3 regions of the Mesorhizobium sp. M0051 genome follow, and region 1 is predicted to be linked to each of the others. Evidence: predicted binding sites of a transcription regulator. Region 1 holds the regulator's gene; each other region holds the start of a gene.
What was found. The regulator LexA, encoded in region 1, represses DNA repair genes until DNA is damaged. The targets are predictions, from matches to a motif close to TGTTCNNNNTGTGTTCNG.
Positions count from the first base shown of each region.

Region 2: a site for LexA is predicted at 3,184-3,201, ahead of NKJ90_RS31040 (PA0069 family radical SAM protein). Genes of this name have one in related genera too.
Region 3: a site for LexA is predicted at 3,107-3,124, ahead of NKJ90_RS11710 (YifB family Mg chelatase-like AAA ATPase). Genes of this name have one in related genera too.

Region 1 covers NZ_JAMYUT010000010.1:105,278-112,088, reverse strand. Annotated here, with positions in the region: gene kynA (tryptophan 2,3-dioxygenase) at 1-230, shown strand, start outside; gene kynU (kynureninase) at 311-1,558, shown strand; gene lexA (transcriptional repressor LexA) at 2,001-2,753, shown strand; partial or broken gene NKJ90_RS12895 (ComEC/Rec2 family competence protein) at 2,747-5,211, opposite strand; gene gltX (glutamate--tRNA ligase) at 5,312-6,736, shown strand.
Region 2 covers NZ_JAMYUT010000047.1:12,854-19,664, forward strand. Annotated here, with positions in the region: gene NKJ90_RS31020 (4-(cytidine 5'-diphospho)-2-C-methyl-D-erythritol kinase) at 1-851, shown strand, start outside; gene moaB (molybdenum cofactor biosynthesis protein B) at 838-1,392, shown strand; gene NKJ90_RS31030 (hypothetical protein) at 1,488-2,462, opposite strand; gene NKJ90_RS31035 (glycosyltransferase) at 2,609-3,127, opposite strand; gene NKJ90_RS31040 (PA0069 family radical SAM protein) at 3,276-4,430, shown strand; gene rnhB (ribonuclease HII) at 4,583-5,278, shown strand; gene NKJ90_RS31050 (F0F1 ATP synthase subunit B) at 5,543-6,034, opposite strand; gene NKJ90_RS31055 (F0F1 ATP synthase subunit B) at 6,045-6,641, opposite strand; gene NKJ90_RS31060 (F0F1 ATP synthase subunit C) at 6,720-6,811, opposite strand, start outside.
Region 3 covers NZ_JAMYUT010000009.1:76,038-82,848, reverse strand. Annotated here, with positions in the region: gene NKJ90_RS11725 (SDR family NAD(P)-dependent oxidoreductase) at 1-245, opposite strand, end outside; gene NKJ90_RS11720 (putative bifunctional diguanylate cyclase/phosphodiesterase) at 412-1,761, opposite strand; gene gshB (glutathione synthase) at 2,097-3,038, shown strand; gene NKJ90_RS11710 (YifB family Mg chelatase-like AAA ATPase) at 3,215-4,747, shown strand; gene NKJ90_RS11705 (TfoX/Sxy family DNA transformation protein) at 4,835-5,119, shown strand; gene NKJ90_RS11700 (exopolysaccharide production repressor protein) at 5,124-5,366, opposite strand; gene NKJ90_RS11695 (J domain-containing protein) at 5,726-6,265, shown strand; gene NKJ90_RS11690 (malate synthase G) at 6,343-6,811, opposite strand, start outside.

The DNA of each region.
Region 1 (6,811 bases):
AGACCATCTACCGCGACCCGCAGCGCTACTGGATGTTCTACGAACTGGCCGAGAAGCTGGTCGACTTCGAGGACTATTTCCGCCGCTGGCGCTTCAACCACGTCACCACGGTCGAGCGCATCATCGGCCTGAAACGCGGCACCGGCGGCACGTCGGGTGCTTCGTATCTCAAGAAGATGCTCGAGGTCGTGCTGTTTCCGGAGCTGTGGGCAGTCCGTACCCGGCTTTGACACAATCGAAATGAGAACAGGCACATCGAGGGCGCGCTTGCAGCGGAAAACCTTCGCGAACAACCGAGGACTGACTGACCATGAGTGGAATTCCTGATCTCGCTGCAATCGAAGCGATGGATGCCACGGATCCGCTCCGCGCCATGCGCGATCGTTTCATTCTGCCGGAGGGGGTGATCTATCTCGACGGCAATTCGCTTGGGGCAGCGTCGCATGCCGTTTTCGGCGAGCTGCAGCAGGCGGCCACCGAGGAATGGGCCAAGGATCTCATTCGGGCCTGGAATACAGCCGGATGGTTCGAGATGCCGATCGAACTTGGCGACCAGCTCGGACGCTTGATCGGGGCCGCAGCCGGACAGACTGTTGTCTGCGACACGACGTCGATCAACATCTACAAGGTGCTACATGCCGCGATGGAGATGCGGCCCGGCCGATCGGCGATCGTCGCCGAGGCTGACAGTTTTCCCACCGACCTCTACATCGCCGAAGGCGTTGCCTCGACCCGCGATGGGGTCCTTCTGCGCCTCGCGGGCGTCGACGCGCCAACCATCGAAGAGCTGATCGACGAAAGCGTCGCGGTGGTGCTGGTCAACCACGTCAATTACAAATCGGGTGAACTGCGCGACATGGCGGCGCTGACGCGCATAGCTCATGCGGCCGGAGTGCTGATCGTCTGGGATCTATGCCACACCGCTGGCGCTCTGCCAGTCGAGCTCGATCATGCAAAAGCCGATTTCGCTGTCGGCTGCACCTACAAGTACCTCAACGGCGGTCCAGGCGCGCCAGCCTTCATCTATGCCGCGCAACGCCACCACGGCGCGATCAGCCAGCCGCTCAGCGGCTGGTGGGGGCATGCACGGCCCTTTGCCTTCGAACGAGGCTATGTTGCCGGCACCGGTATCCGCCGCTTTCTGTGCGGCACGCAGCCGGTCCTGTCGATGCGGGCGCTCAAAGGTGCGCTCGCAATCTGGAACGACGTCGACGTGGCGGCATTGCGAAAGAAAAGCGTCGCGCTGACCGAACTGTTCATCCAGCTCGTCGAAGCGAAGTGCGGTGCCTATGGCCTCACGCTGGAGAGCACCCGCGACGCGACCAGGCGCGGCAGCCAGGTGTCGTTCGTTCACGATCATGGCTATCAAATCGTGCGGGCGCTGATCGAGCGCGGAGTGATCGGTGACTTCCGCGCGCCGTCAACCATCCGTTTCGGATTTACGCCGCTCTATGTCGGCTACAAGGACGTGTGGCTGGCGGTCGAGGTGCTGGAAGACATTCTGCGAACGGATGCATGGAAGGACCAGCGTTTCGCCGTCAAGGAGGCCGTGACCTGACGCAGTCGTCCCAACTGTTGTCGCATCGTTGCCTCTTGGTCGGATGATGGAGGGACGAATTTCCAGTGCACAAATCCGGTTGCCGCTGCTGGCCAACACTGGCATCAACAAATTAACCAAGGTTGGCATTTTGGCTTCGTTTCGTTCACGGCAGACGAACGCATGGAAGGCTGGAAATGCCCCGTCGCGGATCCATGGGCAGCTCATGCCAAAGCTTGGGCCAACGATGGGCGGCAGCCCATTAACCATAACAATTTCAATGCCGGAAAGCGCCTTGTGACGGCATGCCGTGATCACCCAAGCGCGCTGGCGCGCGCCAAATAATTTCAGCGGCCTTAACAGATTCATTAAACTTTAAACGGTTGCAGAACACAACTGGAACATATAGTGTTTGTTCTGGGTTTGTTTTCTGATTCTGGTTTTAGGTACCCTGGGGGCCGCCATGCTGACACGCAAGCAACACGAACTGCTGATGTTCATTCATGAACGCCTGAAGGAAAGCGGCATTCCGCCATCCTTCGACGAGATGAAGGAGGCGCTCGACCTTGCCTCCAAATCCGGGATTCATCGTTTGATCACGGCACTGGAAGAGCGCGGCTTCATTCGCCGGCTGCCCAACCGGGCGCGCGCGTTGGAAGTGCTGCGGCTGCCGGATTCGATCGCGCCCGGCCTCAACGCGGCGAAAAAGTTCTCGCCTAGCGTCATCCAGGGCAGTCTTGGTCAGGCCAGTCTCGGCCAGGGCGGCCTTGGCCGGCAGATCAAGCCGGCGTCTTCACGGATGCCTTCAGCCGGCAATGACGACGACGTGGTCTCCGCCGTGTCGATCCCTGTGATGGGGCGCATCGCCGCCGGTGTGCCGATCGATGCCATCCAGCACCAGACCCATTCGATCTCGGTGCCGCCGGACATGATCATGGGAGGCGAGCACTATGCGCTGGAGGTCAAGGGCGACTCGATGATCGAGGCCGGCATCTTCGACGGCGACACCGTCATCATCCGCAACGCCGATACGGCGAGCCCTGGCGAGATCATCGTGGCGCTGGTGGATGAAGAGGAAGCGACGCTGAAGCGGTTCCGCCGCAAGGGTGCCTCGATTGCTCTCGAAGCCGCCAATCCGGCCTATGAGACACGGATTTTCGGACCAGACCGGGTCAAGGTGCAGGGCAAGCTTGTCGGCCTGATCCGCCGTTACTGAGGCAGCTGCGGTTTAACGACGGGCTTGTCCGGTCTCTTGAAGGGCGGCAGGCCCCTCGCCTCACGCGAAAACTTGCGTTGCACGTGCCAAGGCCGGTAGGGCCTACCCACCGCAAAGCTGACCGTTGCCGGCGTGGTCGCCGACTGGCGATCGAAGAAGACGGCAGCACTGCCATTGCGAGCCAGTTGCCGTTTGGTGATGACGAGAACCAGCGGGTTGTGACAAGCGTCATAGGCCGTCGCGTCGTTGATGACGATCAGGTCGGCGAAGCCGCAGGCTTTCCAGGTGTCCTTTCGGTCCTCGACATAGGCAATGATAGCTCCGGACGGATGCCTGGCGAGACAAACGCCTGATGTGCAATAGAATGGCGCTCCCGGCGGCATTTCAGCCGCATCCTCGACGTCGAATTGCCCGTCGCCTTCGTCGAACACCTCCGGCGCGATAATGCTTTCGGATGTCAGCGCACGCTTCCAGTTGTCGACGGTGAATTCGTTCGGCCTGGCCCGGCTGACCGCGAGTTCGCCGCCGCCAATCGGCAGCGCCACCAGCCTCGCATCCTCCGAGACCAGCACGTCAGGTACGCGCGTATCCGAGACGGTCAACAGGCCGGCAAGCGCGAAGGGAAGCGCTGCGAGCCGCAACCATGTGGTCGCCATCGTCGCGATGACCAAGGCAATCGTCACCAGCACGACGGATTGCTGCGAAATCAAACCGATTGCGTCGACTGGCGAACGCTCGGAAATCCATCCGGACATCGCGATCATCACCGTCAGGCCTTTGCCCATCAGATAGAGGGCCGGCCAGTCCAACCCGAATGGCATCAGCAGCGCGCTGGCGACAGCCAGGAACATCACGACTGTTACGATAGGCATGATGGCCAGGTTGGCGAACAGGCTGAGCGGCGACACACGCTGAAAATGCCAGATGGCAAACAGCGCCGTGGCGCTGCCGGCGATGATGGAGGTCATGGCAAGGCCGCCTGCCGCCAGCAGGAATTTTCGCGTCAGGAAGCCGGGCAAGGATCGCTTTGGCGGCGGTGGCCTCGCCTTCCCCGCACGATGATCCGCCCAGCCGGCATAGGCACCGACCAGCGCGGCCGTCGCGGCAAACGACATTTGAAAACTCGGGCCGACCACTTCATGCGGCGACACCATGATGACCGCGATCGCCGAGATCGCCAGATTGCGCATCGTCAGTGCTGCCCGATCAAAAAGAACGGCAATCAGCATCACCGCCAGCATGATGAAACTGCGCTCGGCGGCAACGACGACGCCTGAGATGATAAGATAGGCGGCGATCGAGAACAGTGCGGCAGCCGCAGCATACTTCTTGACCGGGCGACGCGCGGAAAAATCCGGAAACAGGGCGAAGGCGCCACGCAGCAAACCCATGATGGTGCCAGCGACCAGCGCCATGTGCAGTCCGGAAATGGAGATGATGTGATAGATGCCGGTACGCCGCATCGCCTCGTTCACGTCATCGGGAATGCCGGCGCGAACGCCGACGATCAGCGCCGCGGCGATCTCGCCTTCGGCGCCACCGACGCTGCCCCTAATGTGATCGGCAATGGCTTCACGGGCTTTTTCGATCCCCGAGGAAAGCCGGGCCGCCAGCGGCATGCTATCGTCCTCGGTGACGACAAGTTTTGGATTGCCGAGAAAGAAACCGCTGCCGCCGATGCCGGCGAAATAGCTGTCGAAGGAGAAGTCGTAGCTGTCCGGCCGCACCGGCCCGGTCGGTGGCAACAGCTTGGCATACCCAGTGATCAGGGAACCGGCGGTCATGTCCGCCGGGATATTGCGTGCCGAAAGCCGCACCCGCTCCGGCGCATAGCGCAGTTTCGGCCTTGCAGTCGATGCCACGTCGATTGTCAGCCGGATGCGACCGCTCTCCATCCGTTCGAGCGAGACGACCCGGCCGGTCACTTGCGTCGAGATTTCCGAGCCCAGCATCTGCGTTCCGGCTCGCCATGTCTCGACCTTCGCGGCGAGCAGGCCGAGTGTACACAAAAGCGCCGCCATGAAGGACATATGGGTTTTCGGCCAGGAACGCGAGACCAGCGCACAGAGCCCCGCCAAGATGACAACTGCGACAGGCTTTGCGAAGTCCGGCTCCGCCACAAGCGAAAAATAGCCGATCGCCCCGCTTGCCAGGCAGACCGGCACCAGCAGGAAGGCCACGCCTCGGTCGAGTTCCAGGCCCGCCGCCATGGCCAGCTATTGCGCAGGCGCGGCGGTGATATCAGGCCAATCTGCCGGCGCAAGCGCACGATCCTGCTGGCTTCGGCAGTTGGAACAGGGGCGGAGACACCGGCTTGCAAAGGCGCCTTGTCGGGTGCCGGCACAAGGGGCGATGGCGGCGGCAATGAAGCTGGCAGTGGCGCTGCAAACAGGGACCGCTCGCTGACGCCAATGACAGCGTCCTCGTCCTGATCCGAGCCCCAGCCTCGTCCAGCCATCGGGTCTGCCCCTTGCGCCCTCGACACCCTATGCTACATGAACGCCGGGCGCGCGAAAGTCCGCGCACCGCACCCGCTTCAGATGGTTTCCGAGAGTTACATGTCCGACAAGGTCGTCACCCGTTTTGCTCCCTCGCCCACCGGCTACCTGCATATAGGCGGCGCGCGCACGGCGCTGTTCAACTGGCTGTATGCAAGGCACACCGGCGGCACGATGCTGCTGCGCATCGAAGATACCGATCGCGAACGCTCCAACGACGCGGCGACGGCTGCCATTCTCGACGGACTTTCCTGGCTCGGCCTGACCTGGGACGGCGAGCCGGTGTCGCAGTTCGAGCGCGCGCCGCGCCACCGCGAGGTGGCCGAGGAACTCGTGCGCCTGGGCAAGGCTTATTATTGCTATGCCACGCCGGCCGAACTGGAGGCGATGCGCGAGGCCGCCAGAGCCAAAGGCCTGCCGCCCCGCTATGATGGCCGCTGGCGCGACCGCGCCCCCTCAGAGGCGCCTGCAGGCGACAAGGGTGCCATCCGCATCAAGGCGCCGACCGAGGGCGAGACGATTGTCCATGACCGTGTCCAGGGCGAGGTACGCTTCCCCAACAAGGATCTCGACGATTTCATCATCCTGCGTTCGGACGGCAATCCGACCTACATGCATGCAGTCGTCGTCGACGATCATGACATGGGCGTCACCCATATCATCCGCGGCGACGATCATCTGACCAACGCCGCGCGCCAGACTGTGATCTACAACGCCATGGGCTGGGCCGTGCCCTCGATGTCGCACATCCCGTTGATCCACGGTGCCGATGGCGCCAAGCTGTCGAAGCGGCATGGCGCGCTCGGCGTCGAAGCCTATCGTGCCATGGGTTATCTGCCGGAGGCATTGCTGAACTACCTGGCGCGCTTGGGCTGGAGCCACGGCGACGACGAGATCATGTCGATCGACGATATGATCTCCTGGTTCGACATCGGTGACGTCAACAAAAGCGCGGCCCGATTCGACTTCGCCAAGCTGGAGGCGATCAACGGCGCGCATATGCGCCGCATGAGCGATGCCGAGCTGTTCGATATCTTCATCGCCACCCTGCCCTATCTCGAAGGCGGCCCGGCGATGGCCGCGCGCCTGAACGACAGCAACAAGGCGCAGCTGCTGGCCGCGTTGCCGGGCCTTAAGGAGCGAGCCAAGACGCTGGTCGAACTCGTCGATGGTGCTGCCTTCCTGTTTGCCACCCGGCCACTACCGATCGACGACAAGGCGGCCCTTCTGCTCAATGACGATGCCCGCAAGATCCTGCGCGGCGCTCACGAAGCTTTGAATGGGCTTACAAGTGATTGGACGGCCGCCTCGGCGGAGGCCGCGATCCGCGAGGTTGCCATGGCTGGTGGCCACAAGCTCGGCGCCGTGGCCCAACCTCTGCGCGCCGCTTTGACCGGCAAAAGCACCTCGCCGGGCGTGTTCGATGTGCTTGCCGTGCTCGGCCGCGAGGAAAGCCTGGCGCGCATAGAAGACCAAATCGATTAGGAGCAAACTGGCCCAAGAAGATTGGCATTGAAAGGCGGGTTTCGCAGTGCAACATTAGGCCTTGGCCCAATCTGG
Region 2 (6,811 bases), on a different contig from region 1:
ATCTTGCGCTGCATGTCACCGGCAGGCGCCCTGACGGCTATCATCTGATCGAGAGCCTGGCGGTGTTCACCCGTTTTGGCGATAGGGTCGAAATCGCGGCGGCTGAAAATGATGATTTTGTCGTGTCAGGCCGCTACGCGCTGGCCGTCCCTGTCGACGCCAGCAATCTGGTGCTTAGGGCGCGCGATGCCCTGCGACAGGCGGTCGGGCAAGACAAAACCCCGCCTGTCTCGATAAAGCTCGAAAAGAACCTGCCGGTTGCCTCCGGCGTCGGCGGCGGTTCGAGCGACGCGGCAGCCGTGCTGCGCGGGCTGGTTGAGATATGGGCCCTGGACATCGACGGCGTCGAGCTGGCGCGGATCGGCCTCTCGCTTGGCGCCGACGTGCCAATGTGCCTGGCGGCTAAGCCGTTGGTAGCGCGCGGCATTGGTGACGAGCTTTCGATGGTGCCGGATTTTTCGACGCTGGGGCTGGTGCTGGTCAATCCGGGCAGGTCGGTCTTGACGGCCGACATCTTCGCAGCGCTTGCCCGTCGCGACAATGAAGCGCTACCGCCGCTGCCGCGCAGCATCGACTTCCACAGCCTGCGCAACTGGCTGGAGATCACCCGCAACGATCTCGAGCCGGCAGCCGTAGCGATGCAACCCGCTATCGGCAGGGCGCTTTCCTGGCTTAACAAGGCTGGATCGGGTTTTTCACGCATGTCCGGGTCGGGCGCCACGTGCTTCGGCTTGTTCGAAACCGGCAATGTCGCCAAGCGCGCCGCCGCCGAGATCCGTGGTCGCCAGCCCGACTGGTTCGTCGCCGCGACGCGTAGCATCGCCTCGGAGGGAGCTGATGGCCAGAATTGACGAGAGCCGTTCCTTCATCCCCATACGCATCGCGGTGCTGACCGTTTCCGACACGCGCAGCCTTGCCGACGACAAATCCGGCCAGACGCTGGCCGACCGCATCGCCGAGGCCGGCCACATACTGGCTGCCCGCGATATCGTCACCGACGACCGCGAGAAAATCCGCGACACGGTTCTGGCGTGGTCGCGGGACAAGGATATCGATGTCGTCATCACCACCGGCGGCACCGGCTTCACCGGGCGCGACGTGACGCCGGAAGCGCTGGAGCCAATCTTCGAAAAGCGCATGGACGGCTTTTCGGAAGTGTTCCACCGCATCTCCTACGACAAGATCGGCACCTCGACGGTCCAGAGCCGGGCGACCGGCGGCGTCGTCAACGCCACTTTCGTCTTCGTGCTGCCGGGCTCACCCGGCGCCTGCAGGGACGCCTGGGACGGCATCCTGAAGGCGCAGCTCGACTACCGGCACATGCCGTGCAACTTCGTAGAGATCATGCCGCGTCTGGACGAGCATCTGCGGCGCGGCAAATCGGCTCCCTAAAAGCCGAGGCCAAGCGGCGGCTCCACGGGCGCTGCGCAAAGCCCGGCGCCGTGCTCACCGGATGCCTGTCGAGATGAACTTCGGGTCGTCAGCTCTCAGCGGATGACCGGCTCGCCATGAAAGCGGCGGCGCGACGGCGGCGATACGCCGAAGCCGACTTCCATCATCAACCTCGGCCTGCGCGACGGCACGGTGCCCATGTGGAAGCCGAAGGGGTCCTCGACGAAACCTAGTCCTGCTTCTCCAGTCAATGTCACCGGGCTCTGCTCGCCATAGACATCCAGGACCTCTCGCGCGGAATGGCCGACGAGGAGGGTGAGTTGATGCTTGAGGCTGCGTCGCTTGTGGCTGCCTCGCACATAGACGTGTGGACCGGTCTCGGCATCGACCGGCTTGAGGTAGAAAAAGAATTTCAGCATGCGCCAATCGTCGAGGTCGAAATGATACTTGCCGAGCGAGGCGAGGTTCTTGTCGGCGTCCGAAGCGGCACCCGTCGGAAAACTCCACCAGACCCGCGTCGTGATCAGTTTTGCCTGACCGCCGAGATAGTGCGCGGCAATGTCTAGAAGCAGCGGGTCGCGCTGGATGGCGAGCGCCGCCTCGCAATCAAGGATTCGCTCGAAAAAGTGCCCGCTGAGCAGCGAGCGGCCAAAGCGCTTCTCAGCTTCCGCATGTTCATCCGGCATGAATTCGAGACGGCGGTCGAAATTGCCGAAGCAAGGCGTGCGCTGGGCGAAATCGGCGATCTCCTCATGGATATCAGACGGCAGGACGAGGCCCGAAAACAGCCCGTCGGTCCGCAGCGCTTCGACTACTGCCTCACGTTCGACACCGGCGAACATCGTATCCCCCGTATCCGCGACCGGACGGGCGCGTTTTGCGCCCAGCCAATGCATGCGGCGCCCGGGCATAGTGCGCGCCAGCACAAACATCGGCAGCCAGGCAGGGTTTTCCCGCAGGTCCGTCAGATAGGTTGGAATGCGCACGGCGATACGCCGCAGCAGACTGCCGTTGCGCGCAATGGCCTCTAGGCTGGCCGTGCCGGATTTGTCGGGCGTTGGAAGGTTCATCGGGTCCTCGATATAAGGGCACCACCAATGCTGCATCGGTGTTCACCACTCGGCATGACCCAAACCCAACTCACCCGCTTTGTCCGGAAGCTAACCGCGTGTCAGATTTTGTGCAATGCACAATGACCAGAGCAGGTGCAAAAAACTCAGCGCGGAGAGCGGCGTTCCCGCTTCGCCGGCGCCATCCAAATCTCGGCGTCGAGCCGCTTTGTCGCGAGGCCGCGGGCGATGGCCTCGGCGCTGACGGCACTCCTGGCCGAGGCCTGACGCTTGCTGATCAGCAATCCGTCGGCCAAGGCACGGTTTGCGGAAAAGACGCGAGCCAGGAACGGCTTGCGGCTGCCGCGCGCCCGCGAAAACCGTGCCGCCATGGTTTGCCTGGCCGTATGGTCGACGACCGCGTCGATCCAGCCCTCCATCAATCGTGCGCCCGGCTCCAGGAGCAGCAACCAGTCCCCCTTGGCTTGCCGGATCCCCGTGGCGATGCCGCCCGTCACGTAGTGACAGCCGGCATGCTCGGCCACACGATGCGTCTGGTCGGTAGAGCCCGTGTCACAGACGATGACGTCACGCACCACGCCCTCAACCGCGCCGCCAATCAGCGAGGCGAGCGTGCGGGTAAGCCCTTCCTCGTCATTGCAGGTTTCGATGAGAACACTAAGCATCGTTAGCCGATAGCGGAAAGCGCGGCATAGCGCCAGTTATCCAGCGAGCCATAAAAAGTTCTTGCTTTGTTCTCATCAACAGAATAGGAATAATTTCATGAACAGAGCGATTCGACACAACACGGACAGTCCTTGGGAGCGGGCGAAGATGGAACAGATCGTGCGCGCCGACATTGCAGCTTTCGGAGCTGGACGGGCCGAGATGGCCAATGCGATGATCGAGCAGAGTGGCGTGCGTGTCCGGCCGGACCGCAACCGCGGCAGGTCGGCAGGCATCAATCCGTCCGGTCGGTTCGAGCCGGTCAGCCGGCATGTTTTCGACGATGGCTGGAATTCGCTGGAAGAACTGCCGCCCTTCAAGACCGAAGTGCAGGTCGAGAAGCCGCGCACCATCATCACCCGCAACGAATCGCCCGATATCTCCTTCGATCGTTCGATCAACCCTTATCGCGGTTGCGAGCACGGCTGTGTCTATTGTTTTGCCCGGCCGACGCACTCGTTCATGGGTCTGTCGCCGGGTCTGGATTTCGAATCCAAGTTGTTCGCCAAGCCAGATGCGGCGCGCTTGCTCGACAAGGAGCTGTCGAAGGACGGTTACCAGCCACGAACCATCGCTATCGGCACCAACACCGACCCCTACCAGCCAATCGAGAAGCAATACCGGATCATGCGCGAGATCCTCGAAGTGCTGGAGGCGCGCGGTCATCCGGTCGGCATCGTCACCAAATCCGCTTTGGTGACGCGCGACATCGATATCCTGTCGCGCATGGCTGAGCGGGGGCTGGCCAAGGTGGCGCTGTCGGTGACGACGCTCGATCGCATGCTGGCGCGCACCATGGAGCCGCGCGCGTCGACGCCCACCAGGCGGCTGGAGGCGATCCGGCAGCTTTCGGATGCCGGCATTCCAGCGTCGGTCATGGTGGCGCCGATCATTCCCGGATTGACCGATCCGGAGATGGAACGCATCCTCGATTCGGCACGCGCCGCCGGTGCGCGCGAGGCGGGTTATGTCGTGCTGCGCCTGCCGCTGGAGGTCAGCCCGATCTTCAAGGATTGGCTGCTGCGCCACTACCCCGATCGCTACCGCCACGTGATGTCGCTGATCCGATCGATGCGTGACGGCAAGGACTACGATTCGGAATGGGGCAAGCGCATGAAGGGCGCCGGTCCCTATGCCTGGCAGATCGGCCGGCGCTTCGAGATCGCAGCCAAGCGGCTCGGCCTCAATGCCGAACGGCGCACGTTGCGGACCGACCAGTTCGTTGCTGCTGCCAAAGACCAATTGCAGCTGACGCTGCTTTGAGAATGCAATTCACTGCGGCGGCTTGATCTGCCGCAGCACAGGAATCCCGTCCGGCCCGCCCCGGCCTGCAGACGGTGCCCTCCCGGTCCGGCGCCCCACCCGACCCGGAGGGACTTGCGGAGAATCGGAGCCGATGCGAACCTCGCCGCAACATGGCTCGCGCGCGTTCTGATTCTCCGCCTCTCTTTGAGATCATCGAGAAGCCCGACTTCTCCTTCGAGACGAAGGCGATGGCTGACGGTCTGTGGCCGGTTGCGGGCATGGATGAGGCCGGCCGCGGTCCCTTGGCCGGACCGGTGGTGGCCGCGGCGGTGGTGCTCGATCCCGCCAACATTCCTGACGGGCTGGACGATTCCAAGCGCCTCACCCATTTGCAGCGCGAGGCCCTGTTCCTGCTCATTCTCGGCTCCGCGCAGGCGGTCTCAATGGCCTCGATCAGCGCCGAGGGCATCGACGGCAGCAACATCCTAAAGGCAAGCCTGGAGGCGATGCGCCGTGCCCTGGTCGGGCTGTCGGTTCAACCGAAGCTCGCCCTCGCCGACGGGCGCGACGTGCCCCCGGGCCTGCCCTGCGCGGGGCGCGCGCTGATCAAGGGCGACCAGCGTTCGCAATCGATCGCCGCCGCCTCGATCGTCGCCAAGGTGATGCGCGACCGCATGATGTGCGGCTGCGGCAACCATCACGACCGCTATGGCTTCGAGTCCCACATGGGCTACGCCACGGTCCGCCATCGCACCGCGATCGAGGCTCATGGTCCCGTGCCGCGGCTGCACCGCGTGTCATTCGCGCCGTTCAGATTGGGCGGGGTGGAAGTGGTGGAAGACGAGAGCCTGGTCGGATTGGAGTGAGCCACGGCGATGTCAGCCGATCTCCCCCCTCGAGGGGGAGATGTCGCCGAAGGCGACAGAGGGGGTCGGCTCGACTGGGCACGACGCCATTTTTCAGCAAAGATCAGGCCAGCGCTTCATGCGCGGCGACCCCCTCTGGCCTGCCGGCCATCTCCCCCTCAAGGAGGGAGATTACGCGCTCGGCCGCCCCGCCAATCTGGTTTTCCACAGCAAAAAAGCCGCCAGGTTTCCCGGGCGGCTTCAATGATTGGCTAGACGGATCGTCTAGTTCAGTTTCGACTTCACGTCCACGAGCGAGGCCTTGAACAGCTCGGCACCCGCCTTGGCGTCGATCTTGCCGGCGAGCAGCGTGCGTGCGGCCTCGACGGCGATATCGACGGCGCTGGCGCGGACTTCACTGATGGCGTCACGCTCGGCCTGGCCGATCTTCTGTTCGGCAAGCGCGGTGCGCCTGACGACATAGTCCTCGGTCTTCTTGTGCGCGTCCGCGGCAAGCATGTCGGCTTCGCGCTTGGCGGCGGCGACGATGGCGGCGGCCTCCTGCTCGGCTTCCTTGCGCTTGCGCTGGTATTGGCCAAGCAATTGCTGGGCCTCCTCGCGCAGCCGGCGCGCTTCGTCCAGCTCGTTGCTGATCCTGTCGGCGCGCGCGTCGAGCGCCTTGGCGATCAGGCCAGGTACCTTGATGTAGATTGCAACGCCGAGGAAGATAACCAGAGCTACCGTGGCCCAGAGCGTTGCGAGAGAGGTGTAGTCCATGATGCGCTCCTCACCGGGCCACGGATTTGACCGCGGCCGCGATCTCGGCCTTGCTGGCCTTGCCGCCGACCAGGGCCTCGACGATCGCCGAAGCGGTATCCTCGGCGATGCTGCCGACTTCCTTCATCGCATTGGCCTTGATGGAAGAAATGCGGGCCTCGGCCTCGCCAAGCTTCGCATCGAGCGCGGCCTCGACCTTCTTGCGTGCGGTCTCGGCCTCGGCCTTGGCCGCATCGTTGGCCTGCTGGCCGATCGCGTTGGCCTTGGTCTTGGCTTCCGCCAATTCCTGCTCGTAGGCAGCAACAGCGGCGTCGGCCTCGCCCTTCAACTTGGCTGCCTGGTCGAGATCCTGGCTGATGCGGTCGTTGCGGACATCGATGATGCCCCCGACGCGCGGCATCACCACCCGCTTCAGGAAGAGATAAAACAGCCCGAAAGTAATCGCCAGCCACAGAAGCTGCGACGGGAACGTCGCAGGATCGAATGGCGGAAACGTGCCGTGCGCTTCTGCAGGCACGCTGGTGCCGGATTGCGTCTCGCCTTCCGTCGCAGCGTGGCTGGTATCGGCAGGCGCGGACTCTTGCGCGAAGGCAGATGTCACGAACATGGACTATCCCCGAAATTCGGGCCCGCCGCTTGCGCGGCCGACCCGTCCAATCTTCTCATGGCTTAGCCAAAGAGGGGCTCAGCCGAACAGGGCCAGAAGCGCGATCAGAAGCGAGAAGATGCCCAGAGCTTCGGTCACCGCGAAGCCGAAGATCAGACGGCCGAACTGGC
Region 3 (6,811 bases), on a different contig from region 1:
GCTGCCGAAGCCCGCAAGGCCTCGACATCGCGCAAATCGGTCTTGAGATACAGCGGCCGCCGGCCGGACTCTTTCTCGATGCGGTCGGCAAGTATCGTGCTTGGACCGTCGGCGATGTCGATGAAGGCGACATTGGCGCCCTGGCGCACAAACCCCTCGGTCAGTGCCGCGCCAATTCCCGAGCCGCCGCCGGTGATCAGCACCGAAGCGCCTTCCAGGTCGGCAAAATTCGCCGATGGCATCATATCTTTTCTCTCCGAGCGTGACCGGCGCGCATCCTAGCCACGCAAGTTGCGCGGGCAAGGGCGAATGGTCGGATTTTTGGGCTAATGTCAGACAAAACGACAATGCGCCGCACTGGATTGCGGACAGCGGCGGCTTCGGGATCGGCGGCGGCTTCGAGATCGCCGGTCAGATCGCCTTGGCGCGCAGGGCGCCGCGGAAGGAATCGCGGAGATAGCCGAGCGTGGCGTCGGCATCGACCGGCTTGCCGAACAGATAGCCCTGGCCGCCGGCGCAGCCGAACTGGACCAGGCGATCGGCCTGCGCTTCCTGCTCGATGCCTTCGGCGACGACGTCCATGCCGAGCCCCTCACACATGGCAAGAATAGCGCGGATGATGTGCTCGGAGGGGCGATCGTCGAGAATGGACGAGACGAAGGCACGGTCGATCTTGAGCTTGTCGAAATGGAATTCGCGCAAGCGGCCGAGCGAGGACTGGCCGGTGCCGAAATCGTCGAGCGAGACGCGGATACCGACGCGGCGCAGGTCCTCGACGATCTGCGCGGCCGAGGCAGGATCGTTCATCAGGCCGGTCTCGGTGATCTCGATTTCCAGCCGGCGCGGATCGAAGCCGGTTCGCTCGAGGATCGCCAATATATGCAGGCCGGTGTTCTGGTCGACGAGCTGCGAGGGCGACAGGTTGAACGACAGGAACAGATCCTTCGGCCAGCTCCGGGCCGCCTCGGTCGCCTTGCGCAGCACCAGCTGCGACAGCGGGCCGATGATGCCGCGCTCCTCGGCGATGGGAATGAAGATGGTTGGCGTCACGGAGCCCAGGTCGCGATCGGTCCAGCGCGCCAGCGTCTCGAAGCCGATGGTGCGGCGCGTGTTGAGATCGACGATGGGCTGGAAATGCGGTTCCACCTCGCCGGCCGAGACAGCGCGGCGCAGCGCCTGTTCGATACGGGTGACGCGCTTGGCCGCTTCTTCCATCTCGCGGGTGTAGACGACGACGCGGCCACGTCCGGATCGCTTGGCGTGATAGAGCGCCGTCTCCGCCTTGTTGATGAGGATCTCGGTGGTCTCGTCGCCCGAAGAGAACAGCGAGCAGCCGACCGAGGCCGAGAGCCTGGCGGTGCGTTCGCCGACATCGTAGGGCGCCGACAGGATCTCGATCAGCATGCGGGATTTTTCAGCCGCCGCCTCCTCGCTGAACACCATCGGATAGAGAAAGGCGAATTCGTCGGCGCCGATGCGGCAGACCGTGGAGTAGCCGTCCATCGAGGCGCGTAGCCGCATCGCGACCTGGATCAGGATATCGTCACCGGCCTTGTGTCCGAACAGGTCGTTGATCGGCTTGAAGCCGTCGAGGTCGAGAATCCCGACGGTAAAAGGTGCGGGGTCGTCGGCACGGTCACTGATCAGGCGATCGACCTTGTCGAAGAACCGGCGATGGTTGCCAAGCCCGGTCAACGGATCTGTGAATGCCAGATCCGTGCTCTCCCTGTTTGCCTGACCGGTGCCAAACGAAGTTTGCATCGGTGTCCCTGTTTTGTGACGTCGGAATTTATTGCGAGACTGGCAGCAAACCCTTTAGGAAACGTATCGCCAAATGGATTTTTCACGGGTAAAGCGCATCACCTTCGGGAAGGTCGACGTGGGGCGTGTCAAGCCGTTGTTTTCACGCACAACTCCCGTCGTTTCCCGCCACTGGATGACCCGGCGCCTCGCCTGTCTGCACATGGCCGGCAAGATCAATGCCGGCCTGGTTTTGCGACTTGCTTATGCCAATCCTGGAATGTCGCGATTGGCAGACGGACAGTGAGCCTGTACAGGCAAGACAGTCGTCCCATCCGAGTCCGCCGGAGACCGCCATGAAGCTGAAAATCGCAGTCCAGATGGACCACATCTCCACCGTGTCGATCGCTGGCGACACCTCGTTCGCGCTGTCGCTGGAAGCGCAGCGGCGCGGCCACCAGCTGTTCCACTACACGCCCGACCGGCTGTCGCTGCGCGACGGCAAGGTGTTTGCCCGCATCGAGGAAATGCAGGTGCGCGACGAGAAGGGCAGCCACTATTCGCTGGGCGAGAAGGTGCGCACCGACCTGTCGGAGATGGACGTGGTCCTGCTCAGGCAGGATCCGCCCTTCGACATGAACTATATCACCACCACGCATATCCTCGAGCGAATCCATCCGAAGACGTTGGTGGTCAACGACCCGGCCTGGGTGCGCAACAGCCCCGAAAAGATCTTCGTCACCGAGTTTCCCGATCTGATGCCGGACACGCTGATCACCAAGGACCCGCTGGAGGTGGCCGCCTTCCGCAAGGAGTTCGGCGACATCATCATCAAGCCGCTCTACGGCAATGGCGGCGCCGGCATCTTCCATCTGCACGAGGCCGACCGCAACCTTGCCTCGCTGCTCGAAATGTTCGGCCAGATGTTCCGCGAGCCCTATATCGTGCAACGCTACCTGAAGGACGTGCGCAAGGGCGACAAGCGCATCATCCTGATCGACGGCGAACCGGTCGGCGCCATCAACCGGGTGCCGGCCGAACACGATTCCCGCTCCAACATGCATGTCGGCGGTCGCGCCGAAAAGACCGAGTTGACGGAACGCGAGCGCGAGATCTGCGCCCGCATCGGGCCATCGCTGAAAGAGCGCGGCTTTATCCTCGTCGGCATCGATGTCATCGGCGACTACATGACCGAGATCAACGTGACCTCGCCGACCGGCGTGCGCGAAGTGCAGCGCTTCGGCGGCGCCGACATCGCCAGCCTGTTCTGGGACGCGATCGAGGACAAACGGAAGTAACCGTCTTCATTTCGTCTTAACTTGGCATTGCAACCGAGCTCTATCCGACTGCAACCTACGCGCTCATGCGTTCCTGTAATGTTCTTGATTTGGCCGGGGAATTGTGATTGTCTCGCCAAAGGGCTCCAACGCCCTAATGGCGCGGGCTCGGGCAAGCCCACATTCGGGGTGGGAAAATGGTGGCGCGGGTTCGCACGGTCGCTTTCCAGGGCATCGAGGCCGTGCCGGTCGACGTGCAGGTGATGATCGCGCCCGGCAAGGTCAACATGCATATCGTGGGCCTTGGCGACAAGGCGGTGGCCGAAAGTCGCGAGAGGGTGCAGGCGGCGCTTCATGCCTCGGGCCTGTCGATGCCGTCGAAGAAAGTCACGGTCAATCTGGCGCCCGCCGACCTGCCGAAGGAAGGCAGCCATTACGATCTGCCGATCGCGCTTGGCCTGATGGCGGCATTGGGCGCCATTCCGGGCGACATGCTGGCCGGCTATGTCGTGCTTGGCGAATTGTCGCTTGATGGCACGATTGCCGCGGTCGCCGGTGCCTTGCCGGCGGCCATCGCCGCCAATGCAGAGGGCAAGGGCCTCATCTGCCCGTTTGCCTGCGGGCCGGAAGCGGCCTGGGCGGGCAAGGAAATCGACATTCTGGCGCCGCGCAGCCTGATCGCCATCGCCAATCATTTTCGCGGCACGCAGGTGCTGTCGCGGCCGGAAGCCGGCATCCACGCCGCGGCGCGCGACCTGCCCGACCTTGCTGACATCAAGGGCCAGGAGACCGCCAAGCGGGCCCTGGAAGTGGCAGCTGCCGGTGGACATAACCTTCTGATGATCGGCCCGCCCGGGTCGGGAAAATCGATGCTGGCGCAGCGGCTGCCGTCGATCCTGCCGCCGCTGGCGCCGAAGGAATTGCTTGAGGTCTCGATGATCGCCTCGGTGGCGGGCGAACTCGGTGAAGGCAAGTTGACCGACCGGCGGCCATTCCGCGCCCCGCACCATTCGGCTTCGATGGCGGCGATGGTCGGCGGTGGCGTACGTGCACGGCCGGGCGAAGTGTCGCTTGCCCATCATGGTGTGCTGTTTCTCGACGAGTTTCCCGAATTCACGCCGCAGACGCTCGATGCCTTGCGTCAGCCGCTCGAGACCGGCGACTGCATGATCGCGCGCGCCAATCATCGTGTCACCTATCCGGCGCGCATCCAACTGGTCGCGGCGATGAACCCATGCCGCTGCGGCATGGCTGGCGAGCCGGGCTATCGCTGCCTGCGCGGCGAGCGTTGCCGCACCGACTATCAGGCGCGCATCTCGGGCCCGCTGCTCGACCGCATCGATCTCAGGATCGAAGTGCCGGCGGTGTCGGCAAGCGATCTGATCCGGCCCGACCGGGCGGAGAAGAGCGCCGAAGTGGCGCTGCGCGTGGCGCGCGCCCGCACCATCCAGCGCGAGCGCTTCGAACGGCTCGGCGCCACCCGCGCCACCACCAACGCGCATTGTGCGCCCTCGGTCATCGAGGAGATCGCCATGCCTGACGCCGCCGGCCTGTCGCTGCTCAAGGACGCCAGCGAGAAGCTCGCCTTTTCCGCCCGCGCCTATCACCGGGTGCTGAAGGTGGCGCGCACGTTGGCCGATCTCGACGCCAGCGAAACCGTCGGCCGCATCCACCTGGCGGAGGCAATTTCCTACCGCATGAGTTCGGAGCGCATGGCGCAGGCGGCTTGACGGGCAGGTGAGGCACCGCTTTCCCGGAGAAGGTGGCAAATCCCATAGGGACTATCTTGCGCACTGTGAGCGCGCCGGGGCCCAGCCATGAGCACTCGCATCGAAGACATGAGAAACCTCGGACCAGCTACGGCGCGGATGCTGGCGGAAATCGATGTTCTCTGTGAGGAGGATTTGCGGGGTCTAGGCGCGGTTGAGGCTTATCACCGTCTGAAGTTCCGGTTCGGACAGCACATAACGATCAACGCACTCTATGCGATGGAGGCGGCGATCCGCGGTTGTGACTGGCGGGCGCTCGACAGCGGAACCAAGGAGCATCTGCGGCGGCAGGCTCGCTATGTGATCGCGCGGCAAGCCGACCCTGCTGAATGAGCATTCATAAAGGCCACAACATCAACGGTGACGTTGGGTCTGCCGGCGTCGCACGGGCGTCGGACACTTCCGGTGCTCGCCTGATTATCAAATGAACCACGAGGCCGACGTATCCTACCTGAAGTATGACCATTGCAAGAATGGCCCATACGAACGCCACCCAGATCGATCCGGCTTCAATATAGGCCCAGATCGCCACTAAGATCGTGGTGGCGGACATGCCCACCAGGAACTGCGGAAAATACATCGCTTTGCCACCCGCTTGACCAGCCGCTAGTTAAGTTTTCACTAATTTAGCAAATTTGCAAGCCTACACGATCAAGGCGCGCACCTCGTCACGATGGCGACGCGACGTTGGCTTCCGCGATCACGCCATAACCGGTCTCTCACGAATCGGCCATGTCTGCAGTGCGGCGGACCTGATTGTCCGCTTGGCCGGCGTCCGCATCACCCAACGGCCCCCCACCGGACGGGCGTCGGCCATTTTTCTCACCCCTTCACCGGAAGGATGGCCGTTATCGGCGCCCGACTAAGGTCTTGGCTGTTGCATTGGATGTTCCTTAGCTTAGACAATACGAATATGATTGGGGTTTGGGGGTGTCGGCAATGTTCATCGACTACTACGAAATCCTGGAAGTTAGCCCGAACGCCAATTCGGAAACGCTGGAGCGAATATTTCGCTATTTTGCGATGCGCTATCATCCAGACAATCAACAGACCGGCGATGAAACCCGCTTCAGCGAAATCGTAGAAGCGCACAATACGCTCAAGGATCCGGTAAAGCGCGCTCAATACGACATCGCGTACAGGGATAATGCCAGCCTTCGCCGTGAATTGACCGAGGAAGCAAGCAGCACCAAAGGCATTGAGCGGGATGTCGTGATCCAGGCCAAACTCCTCTCGCTGCTTTACGCGAAGCGCCGGCACGACGTCACCAATCCTGGGATCGGAGATGTAGAACTCGAACGCCTGTCAGGCTGCCCGCGAGAACACCTGGAATTTCATCTCTGGTACCTGAAAGCAAAAGGCTGGATAGCAAGAGTGGAAAATGGAACGATCGCGATTACGGTAGAAGGCGTCGATCGCGCCAACTCCGAACACCGTCGCGATCCCGTCGTTCGGCTCCTGGACCACAGAGCCTCCTGAGGCCTTATCGCTGGCTGGAAACCCAGGTCGAATATCCGCCGCCCCATTCACGGCAGCGGCAGGCCGCTTGTGGCTGTTCAGCCCTGCTTCGCCTTCAGCTCCAGCCGGCGCGCGTGCAGCACCGGTTCGGTGTAGCCATTGGGCTGGACACGGCCTTTGAAGACCAAGTCGCAGGCGGCCTGGAAGGCGATGGAGTTGTCGAAGTCCGGCGCCATCGGTCGATAGAGCGGGTCGCCTTCGTTCTGGCGGTCGACGATCGCAGCCATGCGCTTCATCGTCGCCATCACCTGGTCCTGCGTGCACACGCCGTGATGCAGCCAGTTGGCGATGTGCTGCGAAGAAATGCGTAGCGTGGCACGGTCTTCCATCAGGCCGACATCGTTGATGTCAGGCACTTTCGAACAGCCGACGCCCTGGTCGATCCAGCGCACGACGTAGCCGAGAATGCCTTGCGCGTTGTTGTCGAGTTCCTTCTGGATGTCTTCGGACGACCAGTTCGGCCGCACCGCGACCGGCACCGACAGGATATCATCGAGCTTGGCCTTG